3 linked regions of the Mesorhizobium japonicum MAFF 303099 genome follow. The protein of the gene in region 2 interacts with the protein of the main gene of each other region in a pairwise test. Links are inferred from orthologs where the notes say so. Each region holds a gene or a part of one and is shown on either strand. Other genes may lie near its edges.

The links. The genes of interacting proteins can lie anywhere in the genome.
Region 1: the proteins of dnaQ (region 2) and dnaE interact in binary tests that used the Escherichia coli proteins (3 or more experiments, as listed by UniProt). The link is inferred for Mesorhizobium japonicum MAFF 303099 from one-to-one orthologs.
Region 3: the proteins of dnaQ (region 2) and MAFF_RS22565 interact in binary tests that used the Escherichia coli proteins (3 or more experiments, as listed by UniProt). The link is inferred for Mesorhizobium japonicum MAFF 303099 from one-to-one orthologs.

Annotation. Positions count from the first base shown.
Region 1 is NC_002678.2:694,513-701,484, reverse strand. Bases 1,991-6,110 are described here. They hold dnaE (DNA polymerase III subunit alpha), read left to right. Parts: upstream 1,991-2,382; coding sequence 2,383-5,910; downstream 5,911-6,110. Other genes in these bases: MAFF_RS04600 (potassium channel family protein), read left to right, coding at 5,963-6,110; MAFF_RS04610 (acetyl-CoA carboxylase biotin carboxylase subunit), read left to right, coding at 1,991-2,129. Also shown: more of MAFF_RS04610, read left to right, coding at 117-1,990; more of MAFF_RS04600, read left to right, coding at 6,111-6,766; MAFF_RS04595 (DMT family transporter), read right to left, coding at 6,941-6,972. UniProt on the Escherichia coli protein: DNA polymerase III is a complex, multichain enzyme responsible for most of the replicative synthesis in bacteria. This DNA polymerase also exhibits 3' to 5' exonuclease activity. The alpha chain is the DNA polymerase catalytic subunit.
Region 2 is NC_002678.2:3,572,801-3,580,595, forward strand. The notes cover bases 2,397-5,282. They hold dnaQ (DNA polymerase III subunit epsilon), read left to right. Parts: upstream 2,397-3,421; coding sequence 3,422-4,144; downstream 4,145-5,282. Other genes in these bases: MAFF_RS18540 (shikimate dehydrogenase), read left to right, coding at 2,397-2,754; coaE (dephospho-CoA kinase), read left to right, coding at 2,751-3,344; MAFF_RS18555 (alpha/beta hydrolase), read right to left, coding at 4,148-5,107; MAFF_RS18560 (isochorismatase family protein), read right to left, coding at 5,104-5,282. In the rest of the region: MAFF_RS18530 (pyruvate, water dikinase regulatory protein), read left to right, coding at 180-1,001; MAFF_RS18535 (Maf-like protein), read left to right, coding at 1,320-1,919; more of MAFF_RS18540, read left to right, coding at 1,912-2,396; more of MAFF_RS18560, read right to left, coding at 5,283-5,784; MAFF_RS18565 (M24 family metallopeptidase), read right to left, coding at 6,098-7,402; MAFF_RS18570 (GlxA family transcriptional regulator), read right to left, coding at 7,770-7,795. UniProt on the Escherichia coli protein: DNA polymerase III is a complex, multichain enzyme responsible for most of the replicative synthesis in bacteria. The epsilon subunit contain the editing function and is a proofreading 3'-5' exonuclease.
Region 3 is NC_002678.2:4,411,853-4,417,623, reverse strand. The notes cover bases 863-3,781. They hold MAFF_RS22565 (DNA polymerase III subunit gamma/tau), read right to left. Parts: upstream 3,270-3,781; coding sequence 1,455-3,269; downstream 863-1,454. Other genes in these bases: MAFF_RS22560 (HIT domain-containing protein), read left to right, coding at 3,614-3,781; MAFF_RS22570 (YbaB/EbfC family nucleoid-associated protein), read right to left, coding at 1,108-1,431; MAFF_RS22575 (hypothetical protein), read right to left, coding at 863-1,032. In the rest of the region: MAFF_RS22580 (cell wall hydrolase), read right to left, coding at 1-395; more of MAFF_RS22575, read right to left, coding at 625-862; more of MAFF_RS22560, read left to right, coding at 3,782-4,033; nudC (NAD(+) diphosphatase), read left to right, coding at 4,105-5,049; MAFF_RS22550 (Dabb family protein), read left to right, coding at 5,081-5,386; MAFF_RS22545 (prephenate dehydratase), read right to left, coding at 5,383-5,771. UniProt on the Escherichia coli protein: Part of the beta sliding clamp loading complex, which hydrolyzes ATP to load the beta clamp onto primed DNA to form the DNA replication pre-initiation complex.

The DNA.
Region 1 (6,972 bases), 2.9 Mb from region 2 along the record:
CGCAGCGATGAATTGGAATCGCAAATCGATTGAAAGCCAGTGATTTGCATGGTCGGCTTGACCCCGCAAGCACAGGCCATAAAAGGAACGACCGACCGGATGGGAATGACCTCAGCATGTTCACGAAAATCCTGATCGCCAACCGTGGCGAGATCGCCTGTCGCGTCATCAAGACGGCGCGCAAGATGGGGATTGCCACGGTCGCTGTCTATTCCGATGCCGATCGCGATGCCGTGCATGTCGAGATGGCCGACGAGGCGGTGCATATCGGGCCTTCGCCCGCCGCGCAGAGTTATCTTGTCCCTGAAAAGATCATCGCCGCCTGCAAGGAAACCGGGGCTCAGGCCGTGCATCCCGGTTATGGCTTCCTGTCCGAACGCGCCGCCTTCTGCGAGGCGCTGGAGAAGGAAGGCATCGTCTTCATCGGTCCGAAGCCCAAGGCGATCAAGGCGATGGGCGACAAGATCGAATCGAAGAAATTCGCCAACGCCGCCAAGGTTTCGACCGTGCCCGGCTGGCTCGGCGTCATCGAGAATGCCGACCATGCCGAAAAGATCGCCGGCGAGATCGGCTATCCCGTGATGATCAAGGCCTCGGCCGGCGGCGGCGGCAAGGGCATGCGCATCGCCTGGAACCAGTCGGAAGTGCGCGACGGCTTCGACCGGGCGCGCTCGGAAGCCAAGAGCTCGTTCGGCGATGACCGCGTGTTCATCGAAAAATTCGTCGTCGATCCGCGCCATATCGAAATCCAGGTGCTGGCCGACGCGCATGGCAATGCGCTCTATCTCGGCGAGCGTGAATGCTCGATCCAACGCCGCAACCAAAAGGTCGCGGAAGAGGCGCCGTCGCCATTCCTCGACGCCAAGACGCGCAAGGCCATGGGCGAGCAGTCGGTGGCGCTAGCCAGGGCCGTCGACTATCAGAGTGCCGGCACGGTCGAGTTCATCGTCGACAAGGACAAGAACTTCTATTTCCTTGAAATGAATACACGATTGCAGGTCGAGCATCCGGTGACGGAGCTCGTCACCGGCATCGATCTGGTCGAGCAGATGATCCGCGTCGCCGCCGGCGAAAAACTCTCTTTGAAGCAAAGCGACATCAAGCTGAATGGCTGGGCCGTGGAAAGCCGGCTCTATGCCGAGGATCCCTATCGCAATTTCCTGCCGTCGATCGGCCGGCTGACGCGCTACCGGCCGCCGGAGGAGGGGCAATTCGGCGATGTCGTCATCCGCAACGATACCGGCGTCACCGAAGGCTCCGAGATTTCGATGTTCTATGACCCGATGCTCGCCAAATTGTGTACCTGGGCTCCGACGCGCATCGAGGCGATCGATGCCATGTCGGAAGTGCTCGACAGTTTTGTGGTCGATGGCATCGAGCACAATATCCCGTTCCTGGCCGCGCTGATGCAGCATCCGCGCTGGCGGGAAGGGGCAATATCGACCGGCTTCATAGCCGAGGAATATCCCGACGGTTTTGCGCCTGTCGTGCCGAACAGCCGGGAAAAGGCCGTGCTGGCCTCGATCGTGACCGCGGTGGAACTGCTGCGCCGCGACCGGCTCGACCGGCTGGGCGGGCGGTTGGCGCCGCATTCGGGAGTACTCAAGCGCGATTGGGTCGTGAGGCTCGGCGACGACTATCTCCAGGCGTCCATCCTCGAAGGCATGATTTCCATTCCGATGGAGATCGACCTGTCGATCGATGGCGGCAAGGCGCTGACCGTTTCATCCGACTGGCGGCCAGGCGACCTGATCTGGCGCGGCACGGTCGGCAAGCGCTCCGTCGTCGCCCAGATCCGGCCTGTCGCCAACGGTCTTCGCATCGCCTGGAAAGGCATGTCGGTGACCGCGCGCGCCATGCTGCCGCGCATCGCCGAGCTGGAGCGGCTTATGCCGGAGAAGGTGGCGCCGGACACGTCGAAACTGCTGCTTTGCCCGATGCCCGGCCTCGTCGTGTCGATCGCTGTCACCGAGGGCCAGGAGGTGAAGGCCGGCGAGACCTTAGCCGTGGTCGAGGCGATGAAGATGGAAAACGTGCTGCGCGCCGAACGCGATCTCGTCGTGTCGAAATTGAACGCCAAGCCGGGCGACAGTCTGGCCGTCGACGCGGTGATCATGGAATTCGCCTGACGTCTGTTGATATTCAGGTGAGGCCGGCCTGCAAATGGCTGATACCTGCGCTTCCGGTGCTCACGTACGAAAAGTACGCTCCGCTCCGGTTCCCGGAATCCATCATTTTCGGCTCGGCCTGACCCGAATCTCAACAGACCTCGGCCAGGGTCGCGGAAGCCTGTGATTGGCGGTCGTTTGTGCTGGACTGGCATCGCCCGGTCCCGGACAATACATCTCCATCGACTCAAGGCCTTCGATAGCGCGAGAAACCATGGCGGATGACAGACTTCCACGCGATCCCCTGAAGCGCGAAGCCGCGATTGCGGCGGCGCGTCCGGAGGTGCCGGCGCGGCCGTTCGTGCATCTGCGCGTGCATTCGGCCTATTCGCTGCTCGAGGGCGCGCTTCAGCTTGGCAAGATCGTCGGCCACGCGGTGAAAGACGAAGCGCCGGCGATTGCCGTCACCGACACCAACAATCTGTTCGGCGCGCTCGAATTCGCGCAGAAGGCGGTCAAGGACGGCATCCAGCCGATCATCGGCTGCCAGATCGCGCTCGCCTTTTCCGGCGAAAACAGCGACGGCCAGCGCGACCGCCGCCGGCAAGGCCCGGAAATGCGGCCGGTCGTTCTGCTCGCCGCGACCGAAGCCGGCTATTCCAACCTGGTCAGGCTGGTCAGCCGCGTCTATCTGGAAACGCCGCCCGGCGAGGCGGTGCATCTGACAACCGAGATGCTGGAGGGGAAGGCCGATGGGCTGATCTGCCTCAGCGGCGGGCCACGCGGCCCGATCGGCAACGCCTTGAAGGAGGATCGCCGCGATCTGGCCGAGGTGCGGCTTTTGACGCTGAAAACGCTGTTCGGCGACCGGCTCTATGTCGAATTGGACCGGGTCGCGGGCTACGACCGGGTCATCGAGCATCAGACGATCGATCTCGCCTATGCGCACGAACTTCCGCTTGTCGCCACCAACGAAGCCTTCTTCTCGTCGCGCGACGATTATGAGGCGCATGACGCGCTGATCGCCATTGCCGAGGGCTCCGTCGTCGCCGTCGACACTCGCCGCCGGCTGTCGCCGGACAATTTCCTGCGCAGCCAGGCCGAAATGGCGCAATTGTTCGCCGACCTGCCGGAAGCGATCGACAACACGGTCGAAATCGCGCTGCGCTGTTCCTATTATCCAAAAACCCGCAGCCCGATCCTGCCGCGCTTCACCGGCGGAGATGCCTCCGACAAGGATGCGGCCGAAAAGGCCGAGGCGGCGGAACTCGCACGCCAGGCGCGCGAGGGGCTCGACGCGCGGCTTGCGCTGCACGGGCCAACGCCGGGCTACACGGTCGAGCAATATCGGGAGCGGCTCGAATTCGAGCTCGGCATCATCGAGAAGATGAAATTTCCGGGCTACTTCCTGATCGTTGCCGACTTCATCAAATGGGCCAAGGCGCAAGGCATTCCGGTCGGACCGGGCCGTGGTTCGGGCGCCGGGTCGCTGGTCGCCTATTCGACGACCATCACCGACATCGATCCGCTGCGCTTCTCGCTGCTGTTCGAGCGCTTCCTCAATCCCGACCGCGTGTCGATGCCCGACTTCGACATCGACTTCTGCCAGGATCGCCGCGAAGAGGTGATCCGCTACGTCCAGCAGAAATACGGCCGCGACCAGGTCGGCCAGATCATCACCTTCGGTACGCTGCAGGCCCGCGCCGTGCTGCGCGACGTCGGCCGCGTACTGCAGATGCCCTACGGCCAGGTCGACAAGCTGTCCAAGATGGTGCCGCAGAACCCGGCAAATCCGGTCAAGCTCGCGGACGCCATCGCCAACGAGCCGCGCTTTGCCGAAGAGGCCGAGAAGGAGCCGATCGTCCAGACGCTGCTCGACATGGCGCAGAAGCTGGAAGGCCTCTATCGCCATGCCTCGACGCACGCCGCCGGCATCGTCATCGGCGACCGGCCTTTGTCGGAACTGGTGCCGATGTACCGCGATCCGCGCTCGGACATGCCGGTCACCCAGTTCAACATGAAATATGTCGAGCAGGCCGGGCTGGTGAAGTTCGACTTCCTCGGCCTGAAGACGCTGACCGTGCTGGAGACGGCGGTCAAGCTGATCCGCCGGCGTGGCATCGACATCGACCTGGCGACGATCCCGCTCGACGACCCCGAAACTTACGCCATGCTGTCGCGCGGCGAGGTGGTCGGCGTGTTCCAGGTGGAAAGTGCCGGCATGCGCAAGGCGCTGATCGGCATGCGGCCCGACTGCATCGAGGACATCATCGCGCTCGTCGCCCTCTACCGGCCGGGCCCGATGGAGAACATCCCGACCTACAACGCCAGAAAGCATGGCGAGGAGGAGATGGCCTCGATCCATCCCAAGATCGACCATCTGGTGAAGGAGACGCAAGGCGTTATCGTTTACCAGGAACAGGTGATGCAGATCGCGCAGGAGCTGTCCGGCTATTCGCTCGGCGAGGCCGACCTTCTGCGCCGCGCCATGGGCAAGAAGATCCGCGCCGAGATGGACAAGCAGCGCGAGCGCTTTGTCTCGGGTGCGGTCGAGCGCGGTGTCAGCAAGCCGCAAGCCGACTTCATTTTCGACCTGCTGGCCAAATTCGCCGACTATGGCTTCAACAAGTCGCACGCCGCCGCCTACGCCGTGGTCTCGTACCAGACCGCCTATCTCAAGGCTCACTACCCGGTCGAGTTCCTGGCGGCGTCGATGACCCTCGACATGGGAAATACCGACAAGCTTGCCGACTTCCGCCAGGACGCGCTGCGCCTTGGCATCGAGGTTCTGGCGCCATCGGTGATGACCAGCTTCCGACCCTTCGAGGTCGGCGAGAACCGCATCTATTATTCGATGGCCGCGCTCAAGGGCGTCGGCGACGCGGCGGTCGAGCACATCGTTGCCGTGCGCGGCGAAAAGCCGTTCAAGAATCTTGCCGATTTCTGCGAGCGGGTCGACCCCAAGATCGTCGGCAAGCGCGTCTTCGAAAGCCTGATCATGGCCGGTGCGCTCGACTGCTTCGGCCACGACCGCGCCCAGATGATGGCTGGCGTCGAACGGATGATGGGGCTGGCGTCGCTCGCCCAGCAGAATGCTGTTTCCGGCCAGGCCGATATTTTCGGCGCCTCGCTGGGCGCTCAGTCGCAGGCGCTGAACCTGCCGGCGACAGATCCATGGCTCGCCGCCGACCGGCTGCACCGCGAATTCCAGGTCGTCGGCTTCTATCTCTCGGCCCATCCGCTCGACGAATACAAGGCGGCCTTGCAGAAGATGCGGGTGCAGAACTGGGCGGAGTTTTCGGCCGCCGTCAAACGCGGCGCTTCTGCCGGCCGCCTCGCCGGCACGGTGACCAGCAAGCAGGAGCGCAAGACGCGCACCGGCAACAAGATGGGCGTGGTGGCCTTTTCCGATACTTCCGGCCAGTACGAGGCCGTGCTGTTTTCAGAAGCGTTGGCGCAGTATCGTGACCTGCTGGAAGCCGGCCGCTCCGTCGTCATCACCGTCGCGGCGGAGGACAGGCCCGAGGGTGTCAATTTACGGATCAACTCGGTGCAGTCGCTGGAGGAGGAGGCAAGCCGCATCCAGAAAGCGCTGCGCATTTTCGTCAGGAACGAGGGACCCGCCTCGATAATCCAATCCCAGCTCACCCAGCGCGGTGAAAGTCAGGTGAGCATCATCGTTATAAAGGAAGAGGCCCAGGGCGAGGTCGAGATCGCCTTGCAAGGCGGCTACCGCGTTTCGCCGCAGATCGCCTCGGCGATGCGCGCGGTACCCGGCGTGGTCGAAGTGGAACTGGTGTGATCCCCGCCCTTGGCAGGCGTCGGCACATGCCGCCCATGTCATCGCGATCGGCATGAAGGCCGCGGACAAGCGGGCATCACCGGATCGTTCCGCGATGGCGCGGCTGCGCGACACGCTGCGCAGGCTCTATCACGGGCGCACTGCTGCTGCCTTCCGGTTTCAGGTTGCGGCAATCGTCATAGATCTGGCCATCATCGGCTTCTTCATCGCTACACCCGTCATCCAGCAATCGGCCTCGTTCCTGTGGCTGGATTATGCGGTGGCGGCGCTCGTCGGCGCCGATCTGATCGCCAGGCTGCTGGCCTCCAACGACATGCTGCGCCTGATGAAGCAGCCGACCTCCTGGGTGGATGTCTTCATCCTGTTGACGCTGCTGATGCCGACGGCGCTCGCCAATCTCGGTTTCCTGCGCATCCTGCGGCTGTGGTCGCTATCGCGCAGCGGTTCGATCTGGCGGCATTTCGAGATGCGCGGCCTTAGACCCTGGCGCGAGGCAAGCCATGCGGTCATCAACCTTTTGACGTTTCTGTTCGTCATCACCGGCTTCGTCTACACCTTCTTCTTCCGCAATGGCGCCGGGCTGGAAAACTACATCGACGCGCTTTATTTCACCGTCGCCACGGTGACGACGACCGGCTTCGGCGACATCGTGCTGCCGGGAATGGCTGGAAAGCTGACGGCGATCGTCACCATGATCATCGGCATATCGCTGTTCGTCAGGCTGGCGCAGGCGATGTTTCGGCCGGCCAAGGTGTTCTTCCCCTGTCCGCAATGCGTGCTGCAGCGGCATGAACCGGATGCCGTGCACTGCAAGGCCTGCGGGCATGTTCTCAACATACCGAACGAAGGCGACTAGGTGCATTGATATTCAGGTGATGCCGGCCTGCGAACGGCAGCTTCCTGCGCTTTCCCCGTTCTACTGCGTTGCAGTAGAACTGTACTCACGTACCAAAATGTACGCTCCGTTCCGGTTCTCGGAACCTACCGTTCTCGACTCGGTTGACCTGAATCTCAATACACCTAACGGGCGCTACGATGCCGCCACTTCAGCCGGCTGCACCG
Region 2 (7,795 bases):
CCGCCCTGTGGATGGCTGAAAGGCAAAGGCGGCCGTCCCCAGACTTGTCCCCAGCCGGCCGGCGAAGCTGACAGAGGACCGAATTGTGGACAAACTGCCATCTGATACAGTCGCCTCTGGCCGGCCCGTCTTTCTGTCCCGCTTTATCCACATCCGCCCACAGCCCCAGGTGATCCCCTGTGAACAAACCCCAGAGCTTCTTTCACCTGCACCTGATTTCCGACGCGACCGGCGAAACGCTGCTCGCCGCCGGCCGGGCGGCTTCGGCGCAATACAAGGACGCGCGGGCGATTGAACATATCTACCCGCTCATCCGCACCGAAAAGCAGGTGGCCAAGGTGTTCGAGGACATCGAGGAGGAGCCGGGCATCATTCTCTACACGGTCGTCGACCAGAAGCTGGCGCGCGGCATCGACGAACGCTGCGCCACAATGGGCCTGCCTTGTGTGTCGGTGCTGGAGCCGGTGCTCACCGTCTTCCAGTCCTATCTCGGCACGCCGGCCGGCCGCCGCGTCGGCGCCCAGCACGTTCTCGACGCCGAATATTTCCGCCGCATCGATGCGCTGAACTTCACCATGGACCATGATGACGGCCAGTTGCCGGCCAATATGGACGATGCCGATGTCGTGCTGATCGGCATTTCGCGGACCTCGAAGACGCCGACCAGCATCTATCTCGCCAATCGCGGCATCAAGACCGCCAACATCCCGATCGTGCTCGGCGTGCCGGTGCCGGAAAGCCTGGTCAGCGCCTCCAAGCCGCTGATCGTCGGGCTGATCGCCACCGCCGAGCGCATCTCGCATGTCCGCCAGAACCGCATCCTCGGCAACAGCAGCTCCTACGTGCCGACCGACTATGTCGACCGCGCCGCCATCAACGAGGAGCTCGCCTACGCCCGTCAGATCTGCACGCGCCATGGCTGGCCGATGATCGACGTCAGCCGCCGCTCGATCGAGGAAACGGCCGCGGCGATCGTTGCCCTGCGGGGGAAGAACAGATAATTGGAGCCGGGCTGCGCGTCGCCAACACCCACCGTCGCGAGGCATGTACGTCACGGCATGGATCCTAGGGTCTGCGCCGCGTCGCTGCGCTCCTTGCTTCGCCCTAGGATGACGAAGACAGGATCGTCTCTGCCAATCTCCAACGTCGGTGATTGGCGATGAACCATCGCGCTTTCGTCATCCTAGGGCGGAGCAGGAGCGAAGCTCCGTCGCGGAGACCCTAGGATCCATGCCGTTACAGTGGTTGACGACCGCAACGGTTTTCTACTTGGGTGAACATCCCGTCGGCAGTTGGACGGGCAGGCAGGTGTGCAAACCATGACCGAGAAAATCATCCTCGCCTCAGGCAGTCCGTTCCGCAAGGCGATGCTCATCAATGCCGGGCTCGATGTCGAGGCGGTGCCGGCCGATGTCGACGAGCGCGCGCTCGAGGCGCCGTTGCAGGATAGCGGTGTTTCGCCGGAGGATGTCGCGCTGGTGCTGGCCGAGGCCAAGGCCACTGAGGTCAGCGAACGCCGACCCGGCGCGCTAGTGCTTGGCTGCGACCAGACTTTGTCCTTGGGTGACGAGGTGTTCCACAAGCCGGCCGACATGGAAGGCGCGCGCCGCCATCTCCTGGCGCTGTCGGGCAGGACCCATCAGCTCAACAGCGCTGCCGTTCTGGTGCGCGACGGCAAGGTGCTGTGGCGCCATGTCGGCATCGCCGGCATGACCATGCGCATGCTCGACCCCGGCTTCATCGGCCGCCATCTCGCCCTTGTCGGCGCCAAGGCGCTGGCCAGCGTCGGCGCCTACCAGATCGAAGGCGAAGGCATCCAGCTCTTCGAAAAGATCGAAGGCGATTATTTCACCATTGTCGGCCTGCCGCTACTGCCGCTGCTGGCGGAACTGCGCACGCTGGGAGCCATCGATGGTTGAGGCAACGAAGAAGGCCTTCGTCACCGGGCATCCGATCAAGCATTCGCGCTCGCCGAAGATCCACGGCCACTGGCTGGCCCAGCACGGCATCGACGGCAGCTACGAGGCGATCGACGTGGCGCCGCAGGATTTTGCCGAATTCATCGCGGCATTGCAGGCAAACGGGTTTCGCGGCGGCAATGTCACCATTCCGCACAAGGAAGCCGCCTTCGCTGTTGCCCAGCGCCGCGACCAGGCGGCTGAAGAGATCGGCGCCGTCAACACGCTGTGGTTCGAGGACGGCGTCCTGCGGGGCGGCAACACCGATGGTCACGGCTTTGCCGCCAATCTCGATGACTGCGCGCCGGGCTGGGCGAACACCGGCCCCGCGGTCGTGCTCGGCGCCGGCGGCGCGTCGCGCGCCGTCATCCAGGCGCTGAAGCAACGCGGTTTTTCCGACATCCGCATCGTCAACCGCACGCTCGCCCGGGCGCAGGAATTGCGGGATCGTTTCGGCGCCGGCGTTTCGGCGCATGGCACGGCGGCGACCGACGAATTGCTGGCCGACGCCGGCCTGCTGGTCAACACCACGGCACTTGGCATGGTCGGCAATGAAGGCCTCGCCGCCGATCCGGCCTTGCTGCCGGACCATGCCATCGTCACCGACCTTGTCTATGTGCCGCTCGAAACACCCTTGCTCGCCGCCGCGCGCGCCAGGGGGCTGAAGACGGTCGACGGCCTCGGCATGCTGCTCAACCAGGCCGTGCCCGGCTTCGAACATTGGTTCGGCGTCAGGCCTCAGGTCACGGCTGAGCTGCGCGCACTCATCGTTGCCGATCTGGTGCCGAAGCCATGATCGTGCTCGGCCTCACCGGCTCGATCGGCTTGGGCAAGTCGACGACGGCAAAAATGTTTGCCGAGGCGGGCGTGCCGGTCCACGATTCCGACGAGGCGGTGCATCGCCTCTATTCCGGTGTGGCGGCGCCTTTGGTCGAGGCCGCTTTTCCCGGAACGGTTGTCGACGGCGTAGTCGACCGCGCAAAACTTGGCGCTCGCGTCCTTGGCGATGCGGCTGCGCTGAAGCGGCTGGAAGCGATCATCCATCCGCTGGTGCGCGCCGACGCCGACGCCTTCCTGGCCAGGCATCGTACCGCAGGCGAATCGATCGCCGTGCTCGACATTCCGCTGCTCTTCGAAACCGGCGGCCGTGGCCGCGTCGACAAGGTTGTCGTCGTCACGGCGCCCGCCGAAGTGCAGCGCCAGCGCGTGCTGGCCCGGCCGGGCATGACGGAAGAAAAACTGGCGGCGATCCTGGCCAAGCAGGTGCCGGATGAGGAGAAGCGCAGGCTGGCCGATTTCATCATCGACACCGGCCAGGGGCTGGAGGCCGCGCGGGCAGAGGTCGATGCGATCATCGACGAACTCCGGGGACAAAGGGGCTCCTGACGGCGGGCTGTCAGCATTGCCCATTGCCATTTTGTTCCGGTCTCGTGATTCTGCTCGCCCAGGAGCAAACTGATTCGATGCGCGAGATCATCTTCGATACGGAAACCACCGGCCTTGATTCGCGCGACGACCGCGTGATCGAGTTGGGCGGCGTCGAACTCGTCAACCGTTTCCCGACCGGCAGGACGTTCCATCACTATATCAACCCGCAAGGCCGCGCGATCCACGAGGAGGCGCAGGCGGTGCACGGCATCAGCGCGGCGGATCTCGCGGGCAAGCCGACCTTTGCCGAAATCGCTGAGGAATGGCTGACCTTCACCGATGGCGCCAAGCTGGTCGCGCACAACGCCACTTTCGACATCGGCTTCCTCAATGTCGAATTCGGCCGGCTCGGCCATCCCGTCGTCGATCCCGGCCGTGTCGTCGACACGCTGGCGCTGGCGCGCCGCAAGCATCCGATGGGTCCCAATTCGCTCGATGCGCTCTGCCGGCGCTACGGCATCGACAATACGAAGCGCACCAAGCACGGCGCGCTGCTCGATTCCGAATTGCTGGCCGAGGTCTATATCGAGCTGATCGGCGGCAAGCAGGCGGCGCTCATCCTCGACAGCGCCACCGCGCCGGCACAGGGCGAGAATGTCAGGCACATCGAGATCATCGTCGCAGAGCGCCCGAGGCCGCTGCTGCCGCGCCTGACCGAAGCGGAGCGCGCCGCGCATGCCGCCATGGTCGCCACGCTCGGCGAAAAGGCGCTCTGGCTGAAAGCCAACTCCTCCGAAAAGAGCATCGCGGCGTCGTAAGACTCAATACGGCCACTCACCCCGGCCAAGCGCCGCGATCGCCGCGATGATGCGGCTAAAAGCTTCCGCCGCTGCCGGCACCGTGGTGCGGGCGCGCAGGAAACTGTGCACCAGCCGCTTCTCCTCGTGCCACCATGCCTTGCCGCCGGCCGCAGCGATGCGGTCGCGGTAGGTCTCGCCATCCGACGACAGCGGGTCGCACTCGGCCGTGATGATCACCGTTGGCGGCAGGCCGGAAAAGTGGCGGTCGCGCAGCGGTGAAAAGGTCGGGTCGTCGGGCGACTGCCGCTTGGCTGAACGGACGTCGCGGTAGAAGGCGATATCGCCGACGGACAGCAGTGGCGCCTCGGCATGTTCGACATAGGAGCCGGCGCCCTCGTCGCCGCCGAGGCCGGGATAGATCAGCACCTGGCCGACCGCCGTACGCGCGTGCTTGCGAGTCGCTTGCGCCACTGCCGCCGCCAGATTGCCGCCGGCGCTCTCGCCGCACAGCACCAGCGGCAGGCGTGACGTCTCCGCCGCCCATGCGAAGGCGGCCATCGCATCGTCGAAGGCGGCGGGGTGGACATGCTCAGGCGCCAGCCGGTAGTCGACCGACAGCACGTCGAAGCCGGTGCCGGCGCATATCTCGGCGCAGATGTCGTCATGGCTGTCGAGGTTACCCAGAATGAAGCCGCCGCCATGGAAATAGAGCACCATGGCCCGCGCCGCCTTGCCGGCGGGCCGGTAGTGGCGGATCGGTATACCGTGGCCTGGGGCGGCAACCAGGCCGTCGCTGGCCTTGACCCCGGGCGGGCGGCCTTGGTGAAAAGCCCGGCACATTCTGTCATAGACCGCGCGCTGCTTGTCGATCGGCAGGCCGATCACCTCGGGCGGGTACCAGGCGTCGACCCTGTCGATATAGGCCCACAGCGCCGGGTCGAGCCGTGTTTCATATTTGCCGTGGTGTCGGTCTGCTGTCATAGCTCGGCGTAGAGCGCCGCCGCATTGTCGAAGGTGAAGCGCAGCGGCACCGACCCCTCGACCTGCCAGGCGGTGACCGTCTCGCCGGCCAGCAGCCGGCAGGCGCCGTCCGTGTCGGTGACCGCGCCGCCATAGAGCCGGTTGGCGAGGTTGAGGATGCCGGTCTGGTGCATGGCCGCGCTGCCGCTGCCGCAGGCATCCTTGACCAGCAGCACGCGAAATCCCCTTGCCACGGCGTCCTTCACGGTGGCGTCGATGCAGGCCTCGGTCCAGACGCCGGCGACGACCAGCCATTCGATACCGGCAGCCTTGAGCTGATCAGCCGCCGGCCCGCTGCGGAAGGCGCTGGCCTCGGCCTTGACCAGCAGCGCTTCGTCCCTGGCCGGCGCCACCTCATGGCAGATCTCGGTCAGCGGATCGCTCTTGTCTGAGAAGGCCGACTTGCCGTCGGCACCGAGCGGATGAAAGGGCCGATCCTGTTTGTCGAGATCGACGATATAGGCCCAGTGCTGGAGCGGCACGTGATTGGCGCGCGCCGCTTCTTGCAGCCGCTGGACATTGGCGAGGATGCCGGCAAAGCCCTCGACGAGGTAGCGCTTGTCCTGCCGGTGCTCTTCCTGCAGGTCTATGAACACGGCGGCCACCGTACCGCGCTTAATGGAGAGGGGGGTTTTCATGCGGTGCGGCCTGGGTTTGCGGTCAGCATCGTTCCGGTGAGCGCAACGGCGCAAACGGTGGTGATTGGCCGGTGCCTCCCCACCTTCGTCATCCACGGGCGGAGCAGGAGCGAAGCTCCGTCGCGGAGACCCGAGGATCCATGCCGTGACCTTTCTGACGGGCGCAGCGGAGCAGAATTCTGGATCGTGGCGACGCGTTGGAGTCCCGGCATGGATCCTAGGGTCTGCGCCGCGTCGCTGCGCTCCTTGCTTCGCCCTAGGATGACGAAGCGGTGGGGGTCTGCGCTGGTTGACAAGGGTGGTTCAAAGACCATCAAACCTGCTTCTCCAGAAACTCGTCCTCATAGGGAAAGCGCGACAGCAGCTCCGTACCCGTCTCGGTGATCAGGATCTCGTCCTCCAGCTTGACGCCCTCGCGGCCGCCCTTCTCGCCGATATAGCTTTCGACGCTCACCACCATGCCTGGCACGATATGGCCGTCGCGGCCATAGGTCTCGTAATCCATGGCATGCGCGATGAACGGTGTCTCGCCATGCATGCCGACGCCGTGCATCACCGAGGTATAGCGCTGGTCGACGAAGCGGTCGGGGATCTTCCAGGCCTTCTCGGCGATTTCGCGAAACGCCATGCCAGGCTTGACGATCGAGATGTTGTGCTGAACCTGGTCATGCGCCATGCGGTAGAGCGATTTCTGGTAATCGGTCGGCTTGCCCGGTCCGCAGCGGAAGGTGCGCGAAAAATCGGAATAATAGCCGTAGCAGCCGATCGTGTCGGTATCGAGCGCAAGCAGCTCGCCGGGCCGGATCTTGCGGCCGCTGGCCTCGTTGAACCACGGGTTGGTGCGCTGGCCGGAGGTGAGCAGCCGCGTCTCGATGAACTCGCCGCCCTGGCGGATGACCTCGCCATACATGATGGCGAACAGGTCGTTTTCGGAGACGCCGGGCTTGATCGCCTCGCGCACGGCGTAGACGGCGGCCTCGGCGCCGGCCATCGACACCTGCAGGCATTTCACCTCCTCCAGCGTCTTCACCGCGCGCACCGCCAGGATTTCGCCCTGGCAATCCTTGACCTGGCAGCCGCGCTTTTCCAGCGCCAGCGCCAGCAGATGGCTGCAGCGGTCGAGACCCAGCTTCATCGAGCCGCCGCCGTGCTGCTTCAGGAGCTCGGCGATCTCGTCGGCGAAGGGGCCGGCGGTCTCGTCGTCGCGACCGGAGACCGACGACCACACCAGCTTGGAAGGCCGCGCCTCGTCGATCGTGTCGAGCACCATCGAGACATGGTAGCTCTGCGGGTACTCGAACAGCACGATCGGCCCTTCGGTCGGGATGAAGAAATAGCGGGTCGAGTTGCGCAGGAAATAGCCGAACATGTTGCGCGAGCCGGTGGCATAGCGCTGGTTGTACGGGTCGAACAGCACCACCCCGCCATAGCCGGCGTCGCGCATCCAGCCCCGCAGTTTGGCCAGCCGGCCCTTGCGCAGCGCGTCGGCATCGATGAAGGACGGCTCGGTGTCCGACAGCCACATTCCGCCCGCCGGATCGGCCGCCACCGGGTGGCGCATGCGGTCCTTGAAGTCGACGTCCTCGGTGCTGTCGGGGTCGAATACGACGATGCTCATGGGGTTCGGCCTTGGGTCGGTTGCGAGACGTGACCATGACGCAGCAGCGGCGGAGGCATTGTGCGGAAAACCGCGTTTGTTGTGCGGGATGCCGCTAAGCCCCTACCTTCGTCATCCACGGGCGGAGCAAGGAGCGAAGCGACGCGGCGCAGACCCCTGGAGCTGCTCCGCAGCCCAAGGGATCCATGCCGGGGCGTCTATTCCACACGAAAGCGGTTCAGAATCAGGCATTCTCGCGGGGACGACACATCTTGGACCGCTGCATATTTCGTCCGATGTCGCGGCATGGATCCCTTGGGCTGCGGAGCAGCTCCAGGGGTCTCCACGCCGCTTCGCGACGCTCCGCCCCAGGATGACGAAGATAGCTCTAATGCCTCCGCGCCAGTTTCGGTG
Region 3 (5,771 bases), 840 kb from region 2 along the record:
AGCACGGCGTCGGCCGCTTCCTCGACATCGGGCATAGCGCGCGAATTCATCGACCTGGTCATGACGCCCGGCGCGAACTGTCCCGGCTCGCCAACCACTTGGCAGATGGTGCTGCCATGCTGGCCGGAGCGCAGCCGGTTCATCACCACGGTGCCCACAGCGATCATGCCGTCACGGCTCGACCGGTTGGATTCGAAGAACATTGCCCGCTCCAGACACTCCCTGTCCTTCGGCGAGTGGCTGGAGGCGCGCGACGTCAGGAAACTCGGCGTGATGGCATCGGTCAAGCTTGCAACAGACATGCCGTGCGAAGTGGTCTGGCTGCAGGCAGCCAAAAACAGGGGAGACGTGATGACGCCGAGCAACAGCGGCGTCTTCCATCGCGTGACGTTCAACAGGCTACCCTCTCACTTCGATGCCCGCCCCCAGGCTGCGGCAAGAATGAGACACTTTCGGGCAAAATGATGGCCAAAACGTTATTAACGACCTACTGTTGCCGAAAAGGCACAATTTCGAAGCTTTCCAGATAGATCGAGCCGTCATTTCACGAAAGCGATGACCGCTCTCTCTTGGTTTCGCCGCAATTGCCGGAGGAAAACCTTCGTCCCGTTTTTCCGGGAATCGCTACCGCCCGGCCGCAATCGCCGCCGACTGGCCAGGTTCAAGCTCCTCGACCTTCTCCGAAAACAGGCCGCGCCTGAGGAACAGCGCCCGCGCGCCCCTGGCCGCCGGCGCGATCCTTCCCGGCCAGTCGCTGTCGATGAATTCGGCCTTGGTGAAGTCGGGATTTGTTTCGGAGGCCGCCTCGAGGAATTCGGCGATCTCCAGCACGACAGCACGCTCGTCCTTCGAAAGCGCCGACGTGCCGGCCTCGATCGACGGGCGGTGCACGAAATCCTCGAACAGGTAGAAGTAGCCCTTGATGCCGACAATATCGACGCCGGCGTCGCAATCGGCGAGAATTTCCAGAATCTCGTAGATCCTGTTGCGGATACGCTGCTCGATCAGTCTTTCGGACGGCTCTTCGGTCATGGGCGCATCGCCGCTGAGTTCTACTTTCACACACGTCGTTACCCCAAAACCGCTGCACGGTTTTGGCGAGATGCATCAGAACGGCAGTTTCATTCCTGGCGGGATCGGCAGGCCAGATGTCAGCGCCTTGGTCTTTTCCTGCATGATTTGCTCGACCTTGGCCTTGGCGTCGTTGTGGGCGGCCAGTATCAGGTCCTCGAGGATCTCGACCTCATCCTCCTTGAACAAAGACGGGTCGATCTTCAGCGACTTCATCTCGAACTTGCCGCTCAAGATGACGCTGACCAGGCCACCGCCGGCCTGGCCGACGGATTCGACCGTGGCGATCTCATCCTGCATGGCCTGGAACTTGGCCTGCATTTCCTTCGCCTTGCCCATCAGGCCGAGAAGATCTTTCATGGTCCGGTCCTTGTCTTGGTTTGTCAGGTCTCGTCGTCATCCGCCGGCGGCTCGACCGGCACTTCGGCTTCGGTCGCGTCTACCTCCGGCGCGTCGGGAATGCGCACGTCGATGATCTTGGCGCCGGGAAAGCGCGCCAGGATGGCGGCAACCGTCGGATCGCTCTTGGCATCGAGGAAGGCGTTTTCGCGCTTGGTCGATTCCATTTCGGCCAGCGTCTGGCCGCCCTCTTCCTTCGACAGCGACACCAGCCAGTTGCGGCCGGTCCAGGCGCGTAGTTTCGTCGTCAGGTCGTTGAGCAGCAGCTTGGGCGCATCGTCGGTCAGGCTGACGTCGATGCGGCCGGGCTCGAAGCGCACGGGACGGATGCAGCGCTTGACCAGCACCTTGAAGGCGATGTCGCGCTGCGCGTCGGCAAGGGCAACAATGTCGGCCAGCGACCTGACCGGCACCTGCTGCGGCTCGGACACCGGCGCGGGCGGCGCGACGAAGGCGGCCAGCGCGGGCGCGGCCTCGACCAGCCGCATGGTCTGCGCACCACTGGAACCGGATGGCATGCGCGTCTGCGCCACCGCGCCGGCCCCACCGCCATTGCCGGGGCCGCCGGGTGCCCCGTTCGGGCGCGATGCGCCATTCTGAACTGTTGCTGCCCCGTCCAGGGATCGCAGCGCCTCGTCCAGCGTCGGCAGGTCGGCGGCATGCGCCAGCCGGATCAGCACCATTTCGGCGGCACTGACCGGCCGGTTGGAGGACTGCACCTCGGGAATGCCCTTGAGCAGCATCTGCCAGGTCCGCGACAGCACGCGGACCGACAGCGCCCTGGCAAAATCGGCGCCGCGCTGGCGCTCGTCCTGCGACAGCGATGCATCGTCCATGGCGGTCGGCACGAAACGCAGCCGGGTGACGAGATGGTTGAACTCGGCAAGATCGGTCAACACGGCGGCCGGATCGGCGCCGGTGTCGTATTGCGTGCGGAATTCGGCGAGTGCCGCCGCCACGTCGCCCTTCATCACATGTTCGAACAGATCGACGATGCGGGCGCGGTCGGCCAGTCCCAGCATGGCCCGCACCGCTTCGGCGCTGACGGCGCCGGCGCCATGCGCGATCGCCTGGTCGAGAATGGAGAGCGAATCGCGGGCCGAGCCTTCGGCCGCACGTGCGATCATCGCCAGCGCGTCGTCGTCGACCGAAATGCCTTCCTTGGCAGCGATCGAGGAGAGATGCGCCACCAACGCGCCGGCGTCGATGCGCCTTAGGTCAAAGCGCTGGCAGCGCGACAGGACGGTGATCGGAACCTTGCGGATTTCGGTGGTGGCGAAGATGAATTTGACGTGCGGCGGCGGCTCTTCCAGCGTTTTCAGCAGGCCGTTGAAGGCCTGCGTCGACAGCATGTGCACTTCGTCGATGATGTAGACCTTGTAGCGGGCCGAGACCGGCGCGTAGCGCACGCGCTCGATGATGTCCCTGATGTCGTCGATGCCGGTGTGCGAGGCGGCGTCCATTTCGATGACGTCGACGTGGCGGCCTTCCATGATCGCCTGGCAATGCTCGCCGAGCACGGCGAGGTCGACGGAAGGCTGGTCGACGGTCGCGGTCTTGTAGTTCAGCGCCCGCGCCAGGATGCGCGCCGTGGTGGTCTTGCCGACACCGCGCACGCCGGTCAGCATCCAGGCCTGGGCAATGCGGCCGGTGGCAAAGGCGTTGGTGAGGGTGCGCACCATCGGCTCCTGGCCGACCAATTCGGAAAAATTCGACGGACGGTATTTGCGCGCCAGCACGCGGTAGGCGGCGGCCTTTCCATTCTCCGGGCTTTTTGGCCCCGAATTTCCTTCGCTCATTCGCCCGTTAAGCTCCAAAAGGCCGCGCCTCAGGGCGCCATTCCTGCGCATAGTCTCGCCCGCGCTGCAATGCGTCGTCAATGTCGCGAGGTGGGCCGATGAGGTGGGAGGCTGGAACAATGACCCGTTCCGGGCTCGTTAGGGCTGCTTCCTTCCGGACCTGACCCGGTTGGCGAGTGGATCGTCCACCACCAACCTCCCGCTGTCCATATCGGCAATTGCGCGACGAAATGCAAGTGCGCAGGCAAATCGGCGCCATCACAAGAGAGATTCGCTTGCAGGCCCGATGCGGCCGCTCTAGCGTTCATGGTTCGAGGAAACCAAGAAAAGCAAGGGAAACGCCGATGCTGCCGGGCCTGAAGGCCGGATTCACGCTGGATGCCCGGCTGGAGGCGGACAGCGAGCAGGTGATGTGGCTTGGGCTGTGCGAATTGCGCGTGATGAACGACCGCCGCTGGCCATGGCTGGTGTTGGTGCCGCAGCGGCCGGGCGCGGAAGAAATCCACGACATGACGCCGCTCGACCAGGCGATGCTGACCTTCGAAACCAATATGGTGGCGCAGGCGCTGAAGAAAGTCAGCGGCTGCACCAAGATCAACACCGGCGCACTCGGCAATATCGTGCGCCAACTGCATATCCATATCGTCGCTCGGTCCGAAGGCGATCCCGGCTGGCCCGGCCCGGTGTGGGGGTATGGCCTGCGCGAGCCGTATCAACGTTCCGACCTGCGCCGGTTTGCCGAAACGATAAGGGCGGCGCTATAAGCCTTCGCCAGTGTTCATCCTAAAAACACGTCCATCCCCAGACATGTCCATCCCAAAGCATCAGAGTCCGCATGAGCTTCCGCCTGTTTGACGCGCCTTTGCGCGAGCCGAGCCAGTTCGTCGGCTTTGCCGGCAACACGATCGACCGGCAATCCGAGAACCGAGCCGACGATTCGGTCGACAAGGCGCTGGCCGATCCGACAACGCGGCTGCTTTTGATGAATGGCGGCCGGCTCCACCTGAAGCTTGGAACAAGCGGCAGTCTCGACCCCTGGTTCGACGCCGCCGGGAGCGAGCCTTTCAAGCCGTCCTTCGCCGGGGCTGTGCTGCTCGGCTTTTCCGAACAGGGGCCGGTGCTGGCGATGCCTGTCGCAATCGAGGCCGAACAGCTGCCCGAGACCGTCAAGGCGATCGACTACCGCTCTGTCTATATGCAAGGCTTGATCGACGAAGCGGCGGCCGGCGCGATGGCGCAAGGGGCAGCCTTGCTCGCCTGGCACGCCAGCCATCGTTTCTGCAGCAAGTGCGGCACGCAATCCGAAATGCGGGCTGGCGGCTACAAGCGCCATTGCCCGAATTGCGGTACCGAGCATTTTCCGCGCACCGACCCGGTGGCGATCATGCTGACTGCGACGCGGGAAAAATGCCTGCTCGGGCGCGGCCGGCATTTCGCGCCGGGCATGTATTCGGCGCTGGCCGGCTTCATCGAACCGGGCGAGACGATCGAGGCCGCGGTGCGCCGCGAAACGCTGGAGGAGGCCGGCATCCGGCTCGGCCGCGTCGTCTACCACGCCAGCCAGCCCTGGCCGTTTCCCTATTCTCTGATGATCGGCTGCTTCGGCGAGCCGCTCAATGAGGACATCCAGGCCGACCTCAACGAGCTGGAGGACTGCCGCTGGTTCGGCCGCGACGAGGTGCGCCTCATGCTGGCCAGGGAGCATGCCGACAACCTTGTCACGCCGCCGAAAGGGGCGATCGCGCACCACCTTATCCGCGCCTGGGTCGACAGCGAATAGCCAATACTGAAAGTCATTGCAGGAGAGACAAATGATCCGTCACACCGTCGTCTTCACGCTGAAGCATGCATCGCACTCGCTCGAGGAAAAGCGGTTCCTCGTAGACGCCAAGAAAATCCTCTCAGCGATCCGGGGCGTCACGCATTTCGAACAGTTGCGGCAGATCAGCCCCAAGATCGACTATCATTTCGGCTTCTCGATGGAGTTCGCCGACCAGGCCGCCTATACCAGATACAACGACCACCCCGACCATGTCGCCTTCGTGCGCGACCGCTGGGTGCCGGAGGTCGAGAAGTTTCTCGAGATCGACTATGTGCCGCTGGGCTCGGTCGTTTAGTCAGCCACCTTCCACTGCTCGCGCGACTCGCTGGCCGGATAGACGCCGAGAATCCGCACCTCGCGGGAGAAGAAGCGCAACTCGTCCAGCGCCAGCTTGACCAGCGGATCGTCGGGATGGCCCTCGATGTCGGCGTAGAACAGCGTCGCGGTGAACGCGCCGAGCTGGTAGCTCTCCAGCTTGGTCATGTTGATGCCGTTGGTGGCGAAACCGCCCATGGCCTTGTAGAGCGCGGCCGGCACGTTGCGGACGCGGAAGATGAAGGTGGTCATCATCTTGACGTCCGGTGACGGCCGTTCGGCCCATTGCTTGCTCTTGGTCAGGACGACGAAGCGGGTGACGTTGGAATCGGTGTCCTCGACATTTTCCTCGATGATATCGAGCC